DNA from 2 places in the Bacillus sp. AK128 genome. Region 1 is predicted to be linked to the other one. Evidence: a T-box and tRNA genes for the amino acid it is inferred to sense, from the RefSeq annotation. Region 1 holds a T-box; the other holds one or more tRNA genes.
The links. The T-box of region 1 lies ahead of M1D60_RS05070 (valine--tRNA ligase). A T-box ahead of a tRNA ligase gene usually reads a tRNA of that ligase, here a tRNA-Val.

Region 1 (10,942 bases):
GTTACTTTCAACAAAAACTTCTTTAACTTTAACCTTAGCAAATTTTTTAATTTTATCATTACCATCTATAACTGGAATAATTATTTCTTTACCTATTAAGCTTTCAATCGCTTCTTTATGCCACTGCCCTGTCCGGTTCCCATTTTCATGAGTAACTTGATCATTAATTTTGTATTCTGGTCCTCGATAACCATATCGTACTTCATTCTCTAAGGTGTTATTTTGAAGATCAAGATCGAGTAGAATAAGATCTTTACCAGGGTCAGAACTTTCATCTGGAAGGTTAATAAATGAACCTGTATTTGGTTCAGAATCAATCGCAAACGGATAAAGTGCATCTCCAGCAAAGTTGTCTTTATTAAATCCTTGCGTATGGATTGTATAATTTATTTTGGCTATTGAGAAGGTTTCCGCCTTCAGGTAGGTACTATTATTATCAAATGAACGATCTGCAGAAACTAATGGTACACTTCGGTCTATGTTAATCTCCACTTCTTTAATAGCAATGGCTCCTGATTTATCTTTTGCCTCAATTACAAGTGTAATAGAATTACCGGTTAAGACAGACTTATCCAATGACTTATTAATAACTGCACCAGTATAAGCTTTTTCAAACTGGATATTTCTTGGGTCCTGTTGACCTTTCACATAGACTCTCGTTTGTAGTTCAAAATCATTTAAATCAAGGTCTTCAAGCTTGTAAACAACATCTAAGTTCTTAGTAGGCTTCACTGCAGTTTCAACTTCAGGTGTGTACAATGTTATCATAGGTGCATGGTTGGAACCTAGGAATGATTGATACATTAAGTTTACGAAGAGTTTCTGCTCACCCTCACTAAAACTATTATTTGTATGCCCTGCACCTGAATAAGTCAATGAACCAATGGAATATGCGTAATAATGATTCCAGCTATCTTTATTATCCAATCCCGAATTGTCGAGATTATACCAAGTCATTACATCTTCATTATTTAAATCTAGTGCAAAATATTGGGCATGAGTGGAAGATATATCAATATCCCCAATGTCATAAGGAAACTGAGTCCTTAGTCCATCATTTACCTGGTTAGCTTTTCCTACATTAACTACTCCTGTTCCATTTCTCCCTAGATTCGTTTCTAGATAAAAATCACCTGGGTTCTCACTTGAGTTACTCTTGTTCGGATTATAAACCGGAACCGTTTGACCAGAAATATCCATAAATACTCTAAACCAATTGTTTGTCTCGTCTAAAGTATCTCCATTTTCACGATCTCGACGTAAAGTATCGTGAGTAAAGAATACACTTTGGTTCGTATCAATAAATTGCTTTACCTTCCGAGCTGCTGCTTCACTAATTTCTTTTGCTCCATATTCATCCTGGAATCCAAAAATCAACATATTGTATCTACCGTTGATCTGGTCATAACCGCCTGTATTAAATGAGTGTAAATCTGTAACATCAATCGTAATTTTCATAAACTCAGTTTCAATGGTATTCCCATCTTTACCTTTAATCACATCTTTATTTAGAACATCTTCTAAACTACCGGAATAGTTGCTATCTTTAGTAATTTGAAGAACCCTAACCTCAACTTTTTCCCCTTCAAACCGGAATACACCTGTTTCATAATCCTTTAAATTTTGCCCGGCAGTATCGGTAATCTCTAGTTTCCAAATCCTAATTCCCGAAAATCCTCTTGGCACTTTATACGTTAACGTATATTCATTATTTTCACTCGGGAGACTGCTAACATTCTTCTCAACAATTAAATCATGACTATCGAATCTACTATTATAATCAGTATCAATATATAGTTTAGCTAGTAAACGATCAGTATTATTACTTTCTACACTAAAAGTATATTCGATTTCATCACCGGCTATATATTTCATGGATTGTTCATCTACGTATTCTTCAGGTGAGTCTATTAGATCTATTTTTGGTCTTGATGTTGTAAGTTCTGGAAAGCTATCATTAATAATTATCACATTAGAGTAATCATCTTTATATGGTAGAAAGGATGTCTTCAAAACACATCTTCTATCTTCAGCTAATACATCAGAACAAGTCTGATTAAAAATATCTTCGTGTAATACTACTGGCTGACCTTTTTTTATAAAATCTTCTATTATTTCATTCGCTTTTAAACTAGTAATATCATTCATCTGATTAGCAGTCTTATACTCTTCTCGTCGCTCATCTCTGTCAAACTGCAATGTATCTTCACCCAAAGGCGGGTCAATTGTTGGAGGATTACCTGAATAATCACCATCATGAATATATATCCCATCATACTTCCCATCCAGCTGCTCTCGTTGAGCGACGAATGTTTTCATTCTAACAACGGTAGTTTCTATGTATCTAGGGAAACTAGGTAAATCATTTTTATCATCCTCTTGGTCAATAATAACTAAGAGATGAAACTCATTTTCGTCTTCCGCATTTACACTTGACTGATACGGTGAAATTAAGGAAAGCAATAATAAAATTACAGAAACTATTGAAACAAAAGACTTACGGTTCAAAATGAGCACCTCCAGTTATATGCCAATCAGAAAAAATAGGTATTTTTACTTATACTTATTCTTCATTATATCAACTCTTCGACAAAATAACACAAACAAATTATTTAAAAACAAAAAAACTCATAATCTATTAAGATATGAGTTTTTTGCTATTTCACATACTGCGCAACCTTATTTCGACCCTTTTGCTTCGCTCCTGTATACATGGCCCGGTCTGCGTGACGGATTAAGGTCATTGGGTCATCTGCGTCCTCAGGGGCGGTTGCAACGCCGATACTTGCGGTGATGGTAATTTCTACAATTTTGCTTGTTTCAGTTAGGTGATGGTTAATCGTAAATGGTTCACTTGAAATAGCTTGTCTGATTGATTCTGCTAGACGATAGCTAGTGAAACGGTCGAAACCGGGCAGAAGGATTGCAAATTCTTCTCCGCCGTATCGGGCCACAATTCCTTTTGTACTAATGCTCGCTTCTAGTCGTCTTGCTAATTCGAATAGCACTTCATTTCCAGCTTGATGTCCATATGTGTCATTGACTGATTTAAAGTGATCGATGTCTAACAAGATTAACGATAGCTCCAACCTAGTTCTGGAGGATAGTAGCTTGTTAAACTCTTCTTCTAGTTTATTTTCAAAGAATCGATAGTTGTAAAGCTTTGTTAATGCACAATGTTCACTAGTCTTTTTGGCCTCTTCATAGTGTCTAGCATTTTCAATCGCTACGGCTAAATAATTGGCTAAAATATCGACAATCATTAGGTGGAAGCTTTCATACGCCCTCTTTTTCTTAGAAAGTAGGAGGATGATTCCGACAATTTTTTGGTTCCTCTTAACCGGTACACCAATCAAGCTTTCCGCCTCAATTGGGACATCTGGCAACGCCATGTGAATCCAATCTTTACTACTCTTGAACAGAACTGGCCTACTTGTCTGATATATATAGCCACTAATCCCTTTTTCCTGTTCAAAAGTATGTCCGTCTCCAGCCTTTTCTTCTCCTAGCTCAAAATATCGGAGTATTTCAAAATTATAATCACGCTTAATATTAACAATATACGCATAATCTACTTGTAATGTCTTAGTAAGCTTATCCACAAATAGTGATAATACTTGCTCAACCTCTAACCGTTCCGTTAACTGATGGCCAATCTCACTAACCTTTTGTAGATAGGAGTTTACTTGTTGACTAGAATGATAGAGCTGCAGAATGATCGCAATACTTATAAATGGAATCCCTAAGTAGAAAGTACTAATTAACCCGATTTCAATATAAAGTAAGTACAAAACGACTCCAACTGGGTATACGAGTAAGCTTGTCATCGCTTCCCATAATAAATCCTTGCTGAAGAAATTTTCTTTACTTTTATGGAGGGATCTTCTAATCAAATAGATAATGACGTTGTTTGAAAGAAATGTTGATATGATATAACCCAAAATAGGGATAAAGTCTTCAACTGTATTTAATGTTAAAGGGTCGTTCGTTCCGCCAAGTAAATAATAAACGAATGCACCAATAATTGATACGACCAGAAACATCAAAGAGTTCATCGGTAATCTATAAATAGTGTTTCTAGTAACATGCACTTTTAATAGAAGAACTAGAATGGCAATTTGCATTAAAATCATCTCAACAAATAGACCAAACACAAGAAACACTGCTAATGATACACCATGGGTAAAGAAAATCGGTGTGTCATTTACAATGACTGGCAAAGTAGCCACGATACACATTAAAATCAAGAATACAAAAATATTTATTTCAAATCCAGAAATAGTCGGGGGAAATTGTTGAAAGATATACCAGCTAGTTGCTGGGAACACTAGTAACCATGTCATCCATATGCCTATTCGAACAGGCTTTTTTACTCCCATAATCCCCCTTCTTTCTACATAGAATGTAAAACTATACTTCATTTTATCAAATATTCAGATAGCTGTCATAAAAACTTTACAATAATTTTACTTTTTATGATTGCCCTTCAAGTATTGTCGAACCTGGGATATAAAGTATAGAGATCCGGTAATTAAAATGGCATGTCCATTATTTTCTAGTGCTTGATCGATTGCATCCTTAAAATCTTCAACCGCGCTAGCTTTTTCCAAAGGTTGACGACTATATTGCATTTCTGCAGAGGCTGCTCTTGGAAAAACAAAGGATGTATAGATAATCCTGGTTGCGATTTCGTCTAATTGCTCCACCATATCATCAAGCTTTTTATCCTCTAATGCGCTAAAAATTACCGTGATTGGCTGGTTCTTCAGATGATTTTTAACCGTTTTCACTAGCTCGCCCATGCCCTCCGGATTATGAGCTCCATCAATAATAATCGTTGGATCATCCTGCAGCTTCTCGAATCTGCCCATCCAATACATTTTCTCAAGTCCTGCTCGGATATGAATTTCATCGATTTGTATGGATAAGTAGGTTTGTAAATACTCTACCGCTTTCACCGCAAGTGATGCGTTCACCACCTGGTGTCCACCCTTCATTGTTAAAAATAAATCCCGGAAGTGGTTGCGATCTGATTGGTAGGTAAAAAATTCCCCTTGTGGTGTTGAAAGCTGGTTAGTGACCATAAATTGTTGATCTTTTAGATATAATTTTGCCTTTTTGTCCTTTGATTTTTCCTCAATTACTTTGATTGCTTCTGGCTGATGAACACCTGAAATAACCGGCACTCCTGATTTTATAATTCCCGCTTTTTCAAAGGTAATTTGCTCAATCGTATCACCTAATATCGCCATATGATCGAAGCCTATCGTTGTAATCACTGAAAGTAAGGGATGAATAATGTTTGTCGAGTCAAAGCGCCCACCAAGTCCTACTTCATAAATGACAAAGTCTACTGGATGTACCTGTCCAAAATAATAAAAAGACATGGCCGTAATGACTTCGAATTCTGTTGGTGAGCCTAATTCTGTTTGTTCTAATTCGTCTACTAATGGCTTAATCTTGTTCGCTAGCGTAATCATCTCTTCATTTGAAATCGGAAGTCCGTTCACACTGATTCGTTCATTGAATTGTTCGATGTAGGGAGAAGTAAACGTACCAACCAAATAGCCCGCCTCTTGTAAAATACAACGAATATAGCTAACAGTAGATCCTTTTCCATTTGTGCCTGCAACATGAATGCTTCTAATTCTTCGCTCAGGGTGACCCAGACGATTCATCATCCATTCCATTCTTTTCAACCCTGGCTTAATTCCTAACTTTAAACGTGAATGTATCCACTCTAATGTATCCTCATAAGAAGTAAACATCGCCTTGCCTCCATCTCCTTCAACTATAGAAAGTGGAGACGAAATTCGCCCCCACTTTTTCTTTTATAGCTGTTTTAATTCTTCTATACGTAATCGAACCGTATCACGCTTGTCGGTGTAATCCTTTTCCTTTTGGCGTTCCTCTTCAATTACTTGTTCAGGGGCCTTTTTAACAAACCCTTCATTACTCAATTTCTTTTGAACACGTTCTACTTCTTTTTCAAGCTTATCCAGCTCTTTTTCTAGGCGCTTCACTTCTTCGTCAATATTGATTAAGCCTTCTAAAGGAAGTGATAGCTCTGCACCTGTTACAATGGCTGTCATTGCTTTTTCTGTATTATTAATCGTAATACCAATGATCAACTCACTAGGGTTACAGAAACGATCAAGGTATGAACGGTTCTTCTCAAGCATTGCACTAATTTGCTCATCCTTAGCTTTAATTTGTAATCTGATTTGCTTACTCATTGGGGTGTTTACTTCTGCTCTGATATTACGAACCGCACGAATGATATCCACTAACAGCTTCATTTCAGCGGCTGCGCCTTCATCAGATAACTCTGTATTAACTGTTGGCCAGCTAGAAACAGTAATCGATTCACCTTGATGAGGTAAAGCCTGCCAAATTTCTTCTGTAATAAATGGCATGAATGGATGAAGCAGTCTCATCGTTTGATCTAATACATACGCTAAAATGGAGCGAGTTGTTAGCTTAGCGTTTTCATCCTCACCGTATAAAGGAAGCTTCGCCATTTCAATATACCAGTCACAGAAATCATCCCAGATAAAGTTATAAAGGATACGCCCTACTTCACCAAACTCATATTTATCAACAAGCTTTGTTACTTCTTGAATCGTATGGTTTAAACGAGTTAGTATCCATTTATCAGCTACTGATTTTTCACCTGTTAAATCGATTTGCTCATACGTTAACCCATCCATATTCATGAGTGCAAAACGTGAAGCATTCCAAATCTTGTTAGCAAAGTTCCAAGTTGCCTCTACCTTTTCCATACTGAAACGTAAATCCTGACCAGGTGAGCTTCCAGTTGATAGGAAGTAACGAAGTGAATCTGCTCCGTATTCTTCAATAACATCCATTGGATCTACACCATTTCCAAGTGACTTACTCATTTTACGTCCATCAGCTGCACGAACTAATCCGTGAATTAATACATCATCAAACGGACGCTTTCCTGTAAACTCCAGACCTTGGAAGATCATTCTTGATACCCAAAAGAAAATGATATCATATCCAGTTACTAGTACGTTTGTTGGATAATAACGCTTGAAATCAGCCGCATCTTCATCTGGCCAACCCATCGTTGAAAATGGCCATAACGCGGAACTAAACCATGTATCAAGTACATCCTCATCCTGCTTCCAATTTTCAATATCAGTTGGTTCTTCTCGTCCAACGTACATTTCACCAGTCTCTTTATGATACCAAGCTGGGATTCTATGTCCCCACCAAAGCTGACGTGAAATACACCAGTCACGGATATTCTCCATCCAGCGTAAATACGTACCTTCAAAACGCTCTGGAACAAAGTTTACTTTTTCAGATGAAGCTTGTAAATCAACTGCTTTATTGGCAAGTGGCTGCATGTCTACAAACCATTGTGTGGATAAATATGGTTCAACCACTGCATCACTACGCTCACTATGTCCTACCGAGTGGGTATGCTCCTCTATTTTGAATAGGATACCCTGATCTTGAAGGTCCTTAACAATCTGTTTACGGCACTCAAAGCGATCTAAGCCTTGGTATTTATCAGCATTTTGATTCATTGTACCGTCTTCATTCATCACAAGAACACGTTCTAAGTCATGACGGTTTCCGATTTCAAAATCGTTTGGATCATGTGCAGGTGTAATTTTTACAGCTCCTGAACCAAACTCCATTTCTACATAATCGTCACCAACAATCGGGATTTCACGACCAACAATTGGTAAAGTTACTGTCTTCCCAATTAGATGCTTATAACGCTCGTCTTCAGGATGAACCGCAACTGCCGTATCACCTAGCATGGTTTCAGGTCTTGTTGTTGCAACTTCGATATGACCTGATCCATCAGTTAGAGGATAAGACATATGATAGAAAGCACCCTGAACGTCTTTATGGATAACTTCAATGTCTGAAAGGGCTGTTTTTGTAGCAGGATCCCAGTTTATGATTCTCTCACCACGATAGATGAGTCCTTTTTCATATAAGGATACAAACACTTCACGAACCGCTTTAGAGAGTCCCTCGTCCATTGTAAAGCGTTCCCGTGAGTAATCTAGTCCTAAACCTAGCTTTGACCATTGCTCTCTAATATGGCCCGCATACTCCTCTTTCCACTTCCATGTTTCTTCTAGGAATTTTTCACGCCCTAAATCATAGCGAGACTTACCTTCTTCACGAAGCTTTGCCTCTACCTTCGCCTGTGTGGCAATTCCAGCGTGGTCCATCCCTGGTAACCAAAGAACATCATACCCCTGCATTCTTTTAATACGAGTCATAATATCTTGAAGAGTCGTATCCCATGCATGCCCTAAGTGTAAACGCCCTGTCACGTTTGGAGGCGGAATCACAATTGTATAAGGATCCTTCCCCTCTTCTGGCTTCGCCTCAAAAAACTTACCATTTAACCAATAATCATACCGATTGGCTTCAACAGCCTTCGGATCATACTTTGTTGATAACATTTGCCCATTTGCTTCCATCCCAATTTCCTCCTTACTCACATTTTCGCCAAATTCAAGCAGTGCTTGTCACTTGCCGAAGAAAAAAACAAAAGGCGCAGGCGCCCTGGTTAGCCCCGACAAGCAAATGTTCCTTGAAGAGAAAAAGGGTGATCTTTCCCTTTTACTCTTCAAGGGTTATTTGACCTCGAGGGGCTGGGCGCTGGAGCCGGATTATTATGCACTACGCTTAGTTATCCACAAGTGATAAATCTTATAGTTTTCCTAAGCAATAAAAAAGCTCCATTCATCCAATAAAAGGACGAAGGAGCTGAATTTCGCGGTACCACCTTTTTTTGTAAAACCCAATCACGTTTACACGCTTATGGTTCTACACTCTCAAGTCAGGTAACGGCTGAGAACCGGCTCTCCCTACTATCGTTCAAAAGAGCTGCTTAAGGGCGACCTTCCAGCCTCGCTTTACCTAAGAAACCTTTCAGCATTGGATATTTAGACTATCCGGTGGCTTCTCTCTCTGAAGGAGCTAATCTGTACTCTTCCCTATCTTTGCATTTCATCATTCATTATTAGTTAGTTACTTTAATATATAACTTAGTCTACGAAATTGATACTGAATCGTCAATAAGTATTGCCATATTTTTTAAAACTTATGCGTATAGTGTAATATCCATATGAATTGTTCAAGCAAAATACTCACCTTTATATGGTTATTACATAGATTAATAGTAGGATAACTGAGTTAGGAGGGCAAATGATGAGGAGACGTTATAATCCATATGCGCTTCCCCCTTGGTTAAGGTATTGTCGAGCGGTTGGAATTCAAATTATTATCCCACTTACGATTTTCCAAGCAATTCGAACCATATTTTTACCCACAACCTTTGATGTCATTCTTCTTTCCATACTTATCATGCTTGCGGTAAGCTTCAAACTAGAATGGATATGACGTGGATCAAACTATAATAATTTGATACCCGAACAAGAGTTTAATCATAAAAATTAAAAAGAATCCCTTATGAAGAATTCATTTGGGATTCTTTTTGCTGCTGTTGTTGTTTGACCTGCTCCTCATACATCATGATATTCGTTAAAAAATATTCTATATTTTTCATTTGCCAGTATCCTCTTTGTAAAAGCTGGACATGGGCTCTTTCTGTCTTTTCTTTTTTACTTTTACTCTGCCGATAATCCTTTACAGCCTTGTACAAGCTCTCAGGATAAGCAAGCTGGGCCATAAATAAAGTAAGTTCTTCCTCCCTGAGTCCAAAATGCTTTCGGTAAGTTTGAAACCATTGGAACCGATCATCATTTTGAAACGGATAGGTTTTACATGAACGAAAATAAAAATAGAGAAGATCATAAATGGGCGGAAGTCTTTTCGCCCGTTCAAAATTAATGAAATATCCATTTCCCTCGACATTATATAAAAAATGCTGAAGGGATGGTTTACCATGTGTAAAAACAGTTCGGTAGTTCTTCTTCTCTTTCATCAGCTCATGCCATTCATCTAACTTTCGTAAGGCATAATCACTAGCTCTCGTCATTTCTTGATAATAAGTACAGAAATATAATTCAAAAGGAGACATGAAGGCTTGATCCTCGCACTTCTCAACAAACTTCTCTAATTCAGCCTTACGTTTTTGCCACTTTTCCTTCTCAGTGTCAACAAGCTGAGAAATCTGTTCTTCTGATATCTTTTCCTCTTTTACCGTCTTAACATGCAATTCTCCTAATTGCTTAAGCATTTTAAAAGGGTGATCATTTCGTTCTTCCTCAGCATTAGGTGATAACCATGGCATCACATAATAGGCAGCTTGGTGCTGTCTGTCAAAAACAAAATAAGATCCCGCTTTCGTTGTATAAACAGGAGCTGCCATTCCGTATCCTTTATAATGTAAAAATTTCAAGGTTCGCTCGAATTGTTTAAGTTCATTAGGTAAAAGCTTTGTTTTCTTTAAAGCTAGTGTACCTTGCTGAGAGTATATTTTCTTAATAGAACCTAGGTCCTCTACATAATCAGCTTCTACTCCATACTCATTAAGTAAAGGTTGAATATTGTAACCTATTTTTGTAGTAGTCATGACTGCACTTCCTTTTTAACAGTTAGTACGTCAACAAATTCCCTTACTAAAGAAAGACGTGAGGAGTGTAGACTCTCTCACGTACCTAATTTTTATTTAAGACTCCCTACTGCAACAGGAATGTATAAGATTTGACCTTCAGCCAAATGATCACGGTCAAGATTATTAACTCTGATTAAAGTCTGCGGCTGTACCTCGTATCTTTCAGCGATTAGCTCTAATGTTTCATCTTTCTGAACGATACACATTTTTAATCTAGTAGTCTCTGACTCATCATCTTTAGCAAAGATTTTTGTTAAGTATAGAGCATTCTCGTCTCGTGTACTATAACTTTCATCCCCATTTGCTTCCTCAGACTTAGCAGTTTTGGCTGGCTGATCGACACGACTCTTGAATTCTAATTGA
Region 2 (10,942 bases), 2.1 Mb from region 1:
CTTAATCAACATCCAAAATCTGAAAGAGAACCTCAGGTTATTATAATGGATGGAAAAGTCTTAGATGATTATTTATCAACACTACAACTAAGCGAAAGTTGGCTACAGAACGAGCTTGAAAAGAATGGTGTGAGGAAAGAAGAAGTGTACCTTGCACAAATTGATGGAAACAACCAACTTCATCTTGACTTATATGATGATGACCAGCAACGAACTAACTATACATTCGAATCGAGAAGAATATCAGCAACCTTAAAAAAATGCCAAGCAGAGCTAGAATTAATAAGCCTTCAAACAACTAACAAAACCATTCAAACCTTCTATCAACAACAAGCTACCCAAATGTCCACACTCATCCAAAACCTAGATTCCCATCACCAAACACACTAACGCACTAAAGCGGTGGGGGCCTGTCCCCCGTCACGGTGCTGCGTTAAAGGAGTGGGGGACAGGCCCCCGGCGCGTTAATGTGGTGAAGGATTCTTTATGGATTTCCACATTTGACCCGGTACACTTGTCCAGTCAGTTCTGGTCTAGCCACATAGTATATAGAGAACAGATTCCCAAATGCTAATTTCTCTTAACCCTTCGCCTCAGGTGAAGGGTCTTTTTTATATAGTCTCTGTATTTGTCTAAGAATGTCAGAAAAAGTTGTATGTTTTTGGCTGTTTTATAACAAAAAACGTCAATGTTTTTAATAGGCATATTAGATAATGGGACTAGGTTATGATCTGAACGTTTCATGGACATAAAAACATAAAATTATACGAATGGTTTAGTAAGTGAAAAAAGTGGGTAAATAATTAAGGAGAGGTGTTTAAAATGGGTTATATACTTCCAATAACTAGGCATGAATATACGCAATATGCGAACCGTATGTTAAAAACTGGAGCATCCCCATTTGTATTACCGCAAGTTGCTAAGGTATCATTAGAAAAGCGATTAAATGATCAAACCAACCACGAGCAATTTGAATTCGAAGCTTCTGAGGAGCATAATATTACTGCTCAATCTACCACTAAACAGCAAGTTAAGCCGACATTAAATTATCAACTAATCTCAAAAATTACTGGTAAGGGTAGAAATATAGACGAGGCAATTTAATGATAAGGATCAACTAAAATGGAATTTATAAAAATATTTGAAGATCATTACTACTTTAAAGCAGCTGTTAATATCGGTTATGTACATCAATCAAAAGAGGGGATGGGGCTTTTAATTGATGCAGGACTTGATTCCCAGAGTATGAAAAAGGTGATTAGGAGGTTAGATGAAGAACAACTTCCAATTACGCATCTTTTTATTACTCATTCCCACGCAGATCACTATGGTGGTGCGGCTTATCTTCAATCTAACAAGAAGGTTTATACAATTGCACCCTATTTAGAGGAGGCAGTGCTCCGCAATCCGATTTTGGCTTCATTATCCTTTTATCAAGCTAATTATCCAATCAGGGATCTTCGTAACAAATTTATAGAAGGACAGGCTATCCAAGTAGACCAGGTAGTAAATGAAGGGTTTGTAGAAATAGATGGGTTTACCTTGGAAGTGATCTCACTTCCTGGACACAGTATGAATCAGATGGGATTGAAGGTAAATAATCTTTTGTACGCAGCTGACTCTTACTTTGGAAATGACTCCTTACAAAAGCATAAAATCCCCTATATTATTGATCTTGAGCAAACCCTAACATCATTAGATAAACTAAATAGTCTATCTTGTTTTGGGTCGATTCCAGGACACGGTGTTTTTGAGGAAGAGTTTAAAAATACGGTTAACGAAAATATAAAAATTCATTTAGAAATTCTAGATACAATGAAAATAGTTATTGACGAGAATCATCTAGGGGTTAGTCATGAGCAGTTGATTCGCGAAATGTGTGAAAAAAGAGGTATTGAATTAAAAAACCTAACATCGTGGGCCTTATATCGAACGGCTATAACTGCGTACTTAACGAAGCTCTACGATGATCAAGATGTAACTTTAGAATTACATAATAATACTCTCATGATAAAAAAGAGGGAGAAGCCTAGTATTTAATTACATGAAGGGCTTCTCCCTCTTTCCATTCTGCATATAAGCAATCTTTAATTCGATTGCATCCATGTACTTTTAATTGACTTAACAACCACTCACGATTAACGCCTGCCTCTATTATATTATCCTTTACAATCTCCCCATCTTGAATGAGGGCTATAGGCAAATAAGTGGGTTCTTCTTTAATATTTAAATCTTGTTTCGTTGGTGTATCAAATTTTGATTTCTTTAATATACTAACCGTTCCATCTGTCTCTAGAAGTGCATATTCTACTTCCTTAATTGAGAAAACATCTTTCTTCCGCAATAGGTTTTGAAGTTGGTTAAGATCTAAATTATTTGATTTAAGTTCCTTGTAATTAATTTGACCTCTGTGAATAATGATAAAAGGTCTTCCCTCTAGTATATTTCTAGATGCCTTAAATTTTTGAGTAATAAATTCAGTAAAATAAATGAGGAACCCCCAAATTGTCACGACATATAGGATTTGCCAAAAATTAATATCTTTGTCATGAATAGCTCCACCGACTAACTCACCTAGAACAAGTGAAGAAATGAAATCAAAGGGAGTTAATTGATTAATTTGAGTTCTGCCAAGTGCTCTTGTTGTAATCATTAAAGCAAGATATCCAACGACCAGCTTAATTGCAAGCCCTGCAAAATCCATAGTTGTCACCATTCCTCTCTTTTATAGATTGCACAGGTATAGATGGATTTATGAGAAAACATATGAATTTATAAAAGCAACGCTGATATGTTATTAAATGAATGAATATACTCTGAATAGGAATACTAAATACAAAAAGGGGCAGGACACAAATGGGGCCAGTACTTGAAGTCATTTATACAAATTTACTATCTCCACTCATATTATTTTTTATTATCGGAATTATCGCCACACTCGTAAATTCAGATTTAAAAGTACCCGAGGCTTTTTATACCGGGTATACGATGATTATCCTTTTAACAATAGGTATAAATGGGGGTAGAAAATTAAAGAACGCCTCTTTCAGTGAGATGTTCCTAACCATTATTGCTGCTTTATTATTAAGTTTATTTATGCTAGCGATTACCTATCTAATTGTTAGAAATATGTTCAAGTTTGATTCAGCTAACTCTTTAGCGTTAGCTGCACATTATGGTTCGGTTAGCGCAGTCACTTTTGTAGCCGGCTTGTCGTTCCTTGATAAAATGGGTGTTGGTTATGAGGATTATATGCCAGCAATTTTAGTAGTAATGGAAGGTCCGGCGATTGTGGTGTCCATTGTTATATATAAGATGATGGTCCAAAAAAAAGCAGGTTCTACCTCAGGGTTAGGATCAGTGGTGAAGGAAGCTTTTTTTGGAAAAAGTATCTTTTTACTATTAGGTGGCATTGCTATCGGATTCATTGCATATGAAGCTGAATTATTAAAAATCGAACCATTTTTCGGAGATTTGTTTTATGGAATTTTAAGTATCTTTTTATTACATATGGGCATGATTGCTACCCAACAAGTGCGTGATATAAAGGGAGTAAAATGGTTTTCCTTTGCATATGTATTTATTCTGCCTCTTATAGGAGGTATCAGTGGAATTCTAACAGGAAGTATTATTGGATTATCAATTGGAGGAACATTTATCTTAGGAGTATTAACTGCAAGTGCTTCCTACATTGCCGCACCAGCAGCCATACAACACGCGATTCCAGAGGCAAATCCAGGTGTATATGTCGGGTCTTCACTGGGTTTAACACTTCCCTTTAATTTAATCTTTGGCATTCCTTTTTATTATTGGTTTTCAAACGTTATTGTTAGTTAAGAATATGAAAACGAAAACAACCCAAATCAATGTTGATTTGGGTTGTTTTTATTTAATGAAGCAACCGAATTAAACTTCTTTAATCATGGTTACATGAGGAATTCCAGCATCCATGAATACATCATCGGAGATCGTTTTATAACCAAGCTTCTCATAAAAACCTTCTGCGTGAGTCTGGGCATTAAGCTTTAATTTATGAAAACCTTTATCTCTCGCAACTTTTTCCAAGGCATCCATAATGTGTTTTCCTAATCCTAGGTTACGATGGGATGAAAGGACACAGATTCTTTCCATCTTTCCAATTCCGTCTACTTCACGTAATCGTCCTGCTGCAACAGGCTCTTTTTCATCATCATACATCACAACATGAGTACATTCGTTTTCATACTGATCAATCTCTTCTTCTTCTGGTACTTGTTGTTCATCAACAAATACAATACGTCGTACCTTTAGTGCATCAGCAAATTCTTGTTCATTTGTTACTACTTTTACTTTCAAATTTTTTAGCATTCCTTTCCTAAGTGGAATGTTTCGTGAACAGTCCACGACCCGTTTTCTAATTGATACAATAGTTGGAATCGATCAATCGTCTCTTCATAGTTAATTTTTAACATTTTCAGGGAGCTTAGCACATCTGAATGCTCATCATCTGATAGGTTTTGGGCAATGGTAATATGCGGAACATAAGCGAATTCACGGTCAGATGATAAAACACCAGTATGCATTTTATTGTGTAGTTCTTCTAATTCTGACTTTGCTTCAACTCCAAAATAAATAACATTATTAACTGGATGGAAGGAGCTAACCTTATATACATTTACTTTAAAAGGTTGAATTTCTGAAGCAATTTTATGTAATTCTCGAACAATCGTTGTAACCTCATCCTCAGTTGTTTCAAAACCACTTTTTAAAGTGATGTGTGGAGAGATAAGGGCATAGTTCGGATCATATCGTTTTCGATACGAATTAGCATAATCTTGTAGTTTTTTTGATGGAAATATTGCAATACCATATTTCACAAGTAACCCTCCCTAAATTTTATCAAGTATTTTTTGCTAACATTATATCAAATAATTTAGCTATAACCTATAGTTAGTCATTTAGGATATAGTGTAATGCTTTCTTTAAATCAGGCTGCCAATAGGTCCAGGTATGATCTCCGTCAAATTCATCACAAAGTGCTTCAAAGCTTTTGGTTTTAATTAGCTCTGAAAGCTTTCGATTTGGAGTAACAAAATCTTGTATAGTACCGTCTGTTGTCTTAACTGAATCTTCTTTTGTTCCAAAAGTATGATAAAGTTGCAACAAATGTGGAGATGAAAAGCTTTCAATTTTCTTAAGAATAGATTCATCGACATAGGGAGACTGCATCATGATTTTTCCAAAGGTATGAGGGTACTGTAGCCCTGCTAACAATGAAATCGTACCGGCTAATGAATCCCCAATTAGTACCCTTCCACGTCCCATTTGATATGTAGGGTAATGATCATCTAAAAAGGGCACTAATTCATGAGCTAAAAAGCGTATGTATGCATCCTTTTGACTACCTTCCGGGTGATATTTATCACGTCGATCTTGTACATTTCGATAAGGTATACCAACTATAATACTATTTGGTACCCTTTTGTCTTGAATAAGCTCTTCAGTAACACGGGATATTCTTCCTAGATTGAAATAATCCTGACCATCTTGTGCAATGACGAGATGGTATTTATATAAAGTAGAGTAATTGGAAGGCGTATAAACGACTAGTGTCATTTCTTCCTGAAGGGATTGACTATAAAATTTTATTTCTTCAGTCTTTCCGATGTTTTTGTCCATATGTAAGCCTCCATTCAATGTTGCTTTTTCAAGTTTTAATAAATTTAAGCAAGCGCTTAAATGATGATTTCTTATATTGTAGCATAAAAGAAGAAAGAGTCCTTGTATATTGAATTAGATTTTCTCAGTAATAGTATCGGGCAGTTTTTCATACGTTTTTACTGTTACAAGGGTAATTGAGTTCCAATTCCTGATGGTTCGATTTCTGGAGGGGCATGCGGTGAGCCTCGCACCTTCCGCTCCAATTAATTAGTTTTAACTTTAGTGAATTTTTTAACAACAGTTTTCTAGAAAAAAGCCTAATATATTGAATTAACTTCTTGAACAAAATAAATGATTGATTGAAAAATCACCATCAGCAATATGAATAACTCCAAACGAATAAAGCGGATGTCGGCGTTTATCAGTGGGAGAACCAGGGTTAAATAACGTTACCCCATTTACAATTTTATAAATCGGTATGTGAGAATGTCCAAATAAAATAAGATCTACTTTATTACTTGAAAAGGTATTATAGGCCCGTTCTTCAGTGTTTTTTCCTTTGCCTAGATGACCGTGAACTAGTCCAATATTTATGCCGTTAAATGACACAATTTTTTGATATCCAAGTAGAGTAACAATATCCACATCATCAACATTACCCGCAACACCATCGATCTTAATCATGCCTTTTAATGTAAGATAAACATCTACGGACTGCCAGTCACCAAGGTGAAGGAGGTGATTAGCTGTTTTAATTTCATCAATAAGCTTTGCTGGAAGTTCCTTCGCTTTCTTCGGAAGATGGGTATCTGATAAAACAATTATTTTCATCCAGTGCTCCTATTGTAAAAAATTTGTATTATCTTGCAATTGTTGTATCTTCATTTCTCCTTTCTCAGATATAGGAGTGATGGTGAGTTCATAATAACTTTGATTAAGGACATCAAGGTAGAGCTCTACATCTTGATTACTACCTAATATCCATCGGTTTGGGTCTTTTATACTTTTCTCATATTTAATATCAATCAGTAACTGAGCACCCAGATCATGGATAAAACGATCGAATATAAGTCCTGAAGCATCATTTTCAAGCTCATTACTTAGCTCCATAGCATACTGACTATTAGTGAAGTAAGTTGTAGGTATTCTATATTTCTTCATATATAATACTCCCTTCATTGGTTTATATTTAGTTTACGGAATCAATGATCTGTTATGTAGAAAAAATAGGAAAAAAACGGTGTGTTTTCTGAAGGAGTCTAAGAAGGTAAGTGAGTAGCAGTAAGCTACTGAATCTTTCTGCTGCCAGCTAGTGAAAGTCGAGTTTTGACCGGGGAGGCAGATAAAATATTTTGAAACGAAAAGGATCTATTTGCTTTTCTAAGTTGACAATATCCGTTGACATAATACGGAGTTACTCTTCTTATAGTAAAAACTCGATGGGATAGCTGGCCAGATGAAGAAAGGTAAATGATTTCAGCAGCTTGATTTTCTGCTAATAAACGTTCAAAAAGTGGTTGGAAAGAACCCATGTAATCACCTCTTTATTATTATATTAGAACATATGTTCCTAATCAAGTTGTTTATGATCATTTATTTTAGAAAATAGTGGACATTGACAATCTGAAAGATTTTGGGTATATTATTTCTACATTGTTAATCTGACTTGTTAGCTCAGTGGGAGAGCACTTCCTTGACAGGGAAGGGGTCGTGGGTTCGAATCCCTCACAGGTCATCAACTAAAAACCCTTGTGAAGCAAGGGTTTTTTTGCTTTCAATAAACCTCTGAAGTTGTCTACCTTGATATGATATCCCAACTTCTTACAAAAAATAGCTAATTTAATAATATCTTCAAAAAAACCTAGTGTTCACATTTACTAGGTTTTTTTATGTTTAAAGACGTATTTAAAATGGTATATGTAATATAAAGAGATTGGAGATGAGAAAATTATATGGCAACCGTTACAGCAGGTTTTCAAGTACTTCCAAATGGAAAGGATATGGATACTGATGGAGTGATTCCAGAAATGATTGAGATCGTTAAGGAATCGGGATTGAAATATGATATTGGTCCTATGGAAACAGTGGTAGAAGGAGATTTTGATGAAATTATGCTCTTAGTTAAAACGACACAGCAGGTTGGTATTAATAGAGGAGCAACAGAAGTATTGACGAATCTAAAAATACATTATAAACCTGATGGAGTTTCTATAAAAAATAAAAGAATTCATCAGTAGCTAGTAATTAAGTAGAAGGATTCAATTCTTTCTACTTTTTTACATAAGAAAAGACTATATAAAAATATCAAGATCCCTCTTTTTGAGAAGAGGGATTTTATTAATAGGTTTTAAATTAACTTACTCAAAATGCTCTTCAACAAATTTTTGCTCTTCCTTAGGGGATAAAACACGAGTAGCTTCGCCAATATTACCATTTTGTAGCTTCCATATAGCATTGTGATCATCATCTGCTCGCGAAAAATCACCGTTATCCCAACGATTTAGTATGGATAGGTAAAGGCTAGCATGCTTATAATCTTTCTGATTAGTTTCTATAATTTCTTTTAATCTGTTAATTCTTTCCGGTGTTATACGAATAGCCCCCCACTTCTCTTCAGCTTTTACCTTTTGGTGGGACATGAAGTGAATGGCAGTTTGGATTTGATTTTCTTTCATCCCAAACGGAAATAATTCTTCTACTGGTTTGTCGTCTTTGACAATATTTTCGGATAACCTTGTTTGATTCGTAAAATTCTCTGCAATTTGCTTTTTCTCAAAGTTGGTTGTAGCAGTATTGTTCCAAAACATATAACCAAACATGCCAGCCATCACGATCATCGATACACTAACAACTTTAATTTGTAGTCTGTTTATTATGTAAACCTCCTAACGAGTGAAGCTTATCTCATGTCGCAAACTCTAAACCTTTCCTTAATAAAAATTACGAGTGAATTTCATAATTATACCAAAATTTGTAATAAATAAGGAGGTCCATTAAGTGAATTAAATCATGTAGAAGTATGTGTTAAATTGTTTGAAACTCTATCTTCTGAAATATATTCAATGGATTTGTAATGTTGTATATTTGTAATACAAATAATTTTTGTACTTATATTCCTTACATTTAAAAATTCTTAGATTAATCGTGCAACTATATGTGAGGCTCTAAGTGTTCTAGCGGTAGAGGACTGATTAAATCAACGCAAGCTGAAGCTAGTTGATCAATGAATAAGTAAATAAAAAAAGAAAAGGGAGATTAAAATGGTCGAAGTAAAGAACATTTTTTGTATTGGAAGAAACTATGCAAATCATGCGTTAGAACTAGGAAATGAGATACCTTCTTCTCCGATTTTATTTTCTAAACCCACTCATGCATTAGTGAAGGCTGATGGGAGTACAATTCAGTTTCCAGCTAATCGTGGAGAAATTCACCATGAACTTGAAATTGTTATACATATTGGCAAAGAAGTACCTGAGGAATTTGAGGTTGAAGATGTAGTGGATCAACTAGCTCTTGGGATTGATTTTACATTAAGAGATGAACAATCAAAGCTTAAGGACAAGGGGCATCCTTGGTTAAAGGCAAAAGGGTTTAGAAATTCTGCTATTATTACAGAGTTTTGGAAGTTTCCTGGGGTAACCGCTTGTGAGAAAGTGGAGTTCTCTTTACTTAAAAACGGTGAGGCAGTTCAAACTGGAAATATAAAAGATATGATGTTTGACTTCACACAAATTATTAAACAATGTAACTATTATTTCGGTCTGCAAAAAGGCGATATTATTTACACGGGTACACCAGAGGGAGTGGGACCTATTCAGAATGGTGATACTCTGCAATTACTGTGGAACCAAGAGGAAAAGGGGAGTGCTAAGGTAGAGCTTAATTAAAAGAAGTTAACAAAGTAGGGTTATAGGGTTTAGTTAAAGTAGTAATTACAAGGCTTGGAGTAGATCCAAGTCTATTTTTGTTGAGAAGAATTACTAGAGTAAATAATAGTTTATTTAAAAAATTCAGATAATAATGTTGACAACGCTTTCATATATTATTACTATTCAATTAGACCCAGCAATTATTACCTAGTACTAAACCTTGAAAATATGAGTATTGGAGGGAATGAGATGAACAGTATTTGGCTTGCGATTATTGGTACCGTTGTCTTTGTGTTAGGCTATCGTTATTACTCCAAGTTTGTAGCAGAAAAGATTTTTAGGTTAGATCCAAACTATGTCACACCAGCACATCAGTTTAATGATGGAGTAGACTTCGTTCCAACGAAGAAATCCATTTTATGGGGTCATCATTTTACATCCGTAGCCGGGGCAGCGCCGATTGTTGGTCCTGCGATTGCCGTATATTGGGGCTGGTTACCTGCTTTATTATGGGTAATTTTAGGAACTGTGTTTGCGGCAGGTGTGCATGATTTTGGAACACTTGTACTATCTGTAAGAAATAAAGGACAATCAGTTGGAACATTAGCAGATAAGCTAATTGGTAAACGAGCAAAGCTATTATTCTTATTTATTATTTTAATTTTAGTATTAATGGTAAATGCGGTGTTTGCATGGGTAATTGCGAACTTATTTATCAAATTCCCAGCGAGTGTCATCCCTGTATTTATTGAGATTCCATTAGCTATTTGGATTGGTTATACCGTTCATAAGAAAAAAGGTGGCATGCTACTTCCGTCTTTAGTAGCTTTGGCTGCTATGTATGGAATGGCTGTTGTAACATCACTCGTACCTGCACTTCAAATTGACTTAGTTAGCTATTTTGGAGGAGCAGAGAATACCACACTATTTGGATTAAATGGTGTATCACTTGCCTTCTTTGTTTGGATTATTATCTTAATGGTTTATTGTTATATTGCTTCAGTATTACCGGTTTGGAAGCTACTACAGCCAAGAGATTATATTAACTCCCATCAGTTAGTGGTTGGCTTAGTGGTGATGTACTTAGGATTATTTGTTTTACGTCCAGACATTACGGCTCCTATTACAAATCTAGATGTTGCGGACAAATCGTGGTTACCATTATTATTCATCACGATTGCATGTGGAGCAATATCAGGTTTCCACGGACTTGTTTCTTCTGGAACTACTTCTAAGCAGCTTGATAAAGAGACAGATGCTCGCTTTGTTGGATATCTTGGTGCAGTGGGAGAGGGCTTTCTTGCGTTAATTTCGATTATTGCGTGTGTGACCGTATTTGCCAATGTTGGTGAATTTAAAGAGGCTTATAGTAGCTTTGGTGCTGCTAATGCAGGTGGATTAGGTAACTTTATCAATGGTGGAGCCCAGCTTGC

Region 2: it has a tRNA-Val gene. The T-box ahead of M1D60_RS05070 (valine--tRNA ligase) is inferred to sense a tRNA for this amino acid. The anticodon was not compared.

Annotation. Positions count from the first base shown of each region.
Region 1 is NZ_CP096379.1:1,070,473-1,081,414, reverse strand. Features, by position in the region: gene M1D60_RS05085 (DUF5057 domain-containing protein) at 1-2,508, opposite strand, end outside; gene M1D60_RS05080 (sensor domain-containing diguanylate cyclase) at 2,658-4,379, opposite strand; gene M1D60_RS05075 (bifunctional folylpolyglutamate synthase/dihydrofolate synthase) at 4,467-5,768, opposite strand; gene M1D60_RS05070 (valine--tRNA ligase) at 5,832-8,477, opposite strand; T-box leader at 8,751-9,012, opposite strand; gene M1D60_RS05065 (hypothetical protein) at 9,211-9,402, shown strand; gene ysxE (spore coat protein YsxE) at 9,470-10,537, opposite strand; gene spoVID (stage VI sporulation protein D) at 10,630-10,942, opposite strand, start outside.
Region 2 is NZ_CP096379.1:3,161,170-3,172,111, reverse strand. Features, by position in the region: gene M1D60_RS15925 (DUF421 domain-containing protein) at 1-390, shown strand, start outside; gene M1D60_RS15920 (hypothetical protein) at 823-1,104, shown strand; gene M1D60_RS15915 (MBL fold metallo-hydrolase) at 1,123-2,040, shown strand; gene M1D60_RS15910 (DUF421 domain-containing protein) at 2,030-2,716, opposite strand; gene M1D60_RS15905 (sodium-dependent bicarbonate transport family permease) at 2,857-3,837, shown strand; gene M1D60_RS15900 (GNAT family N-acetyltransferase) at 3,907-4,347, opposite strand; gene M1D60_RS15895 (YjcG family protein) at 4,341-4,856, opposite strand; gene M1D60_RS15890 (alpha/beta hydrolase) at 4,930-5,658, opposite strand; gene M1D60_RS15885 (metallophosphoesterase family protein) at 5,971-6,471, opposite strand; gene M1D60_RS15880 (hypothetical protein) at 6,481-6,801, opposite strand; gene M1D60_RS15875 (hypothetical protein) at 6,927-7,172, opposite strand; tRNA gene M1D60_RS15870 (tRNA-Val) at 7,304-7,375, shown strand; gene M1D60_RS15865 (thiamine-binding protein) at 7,593-7,877, shown strand; gene M1D60_RS15860 (DUF6241 domain-containing protein) at 7,998-8,459, opposite strand; gene M1D60_RS15855 (fumarylacetoacetate hydrolase family protein) at 8,901-9,527, shown strand; gene M1D60_RS15850 (carbon starvation CstA family protein) at 9,759-10,942, shown strand, end outside.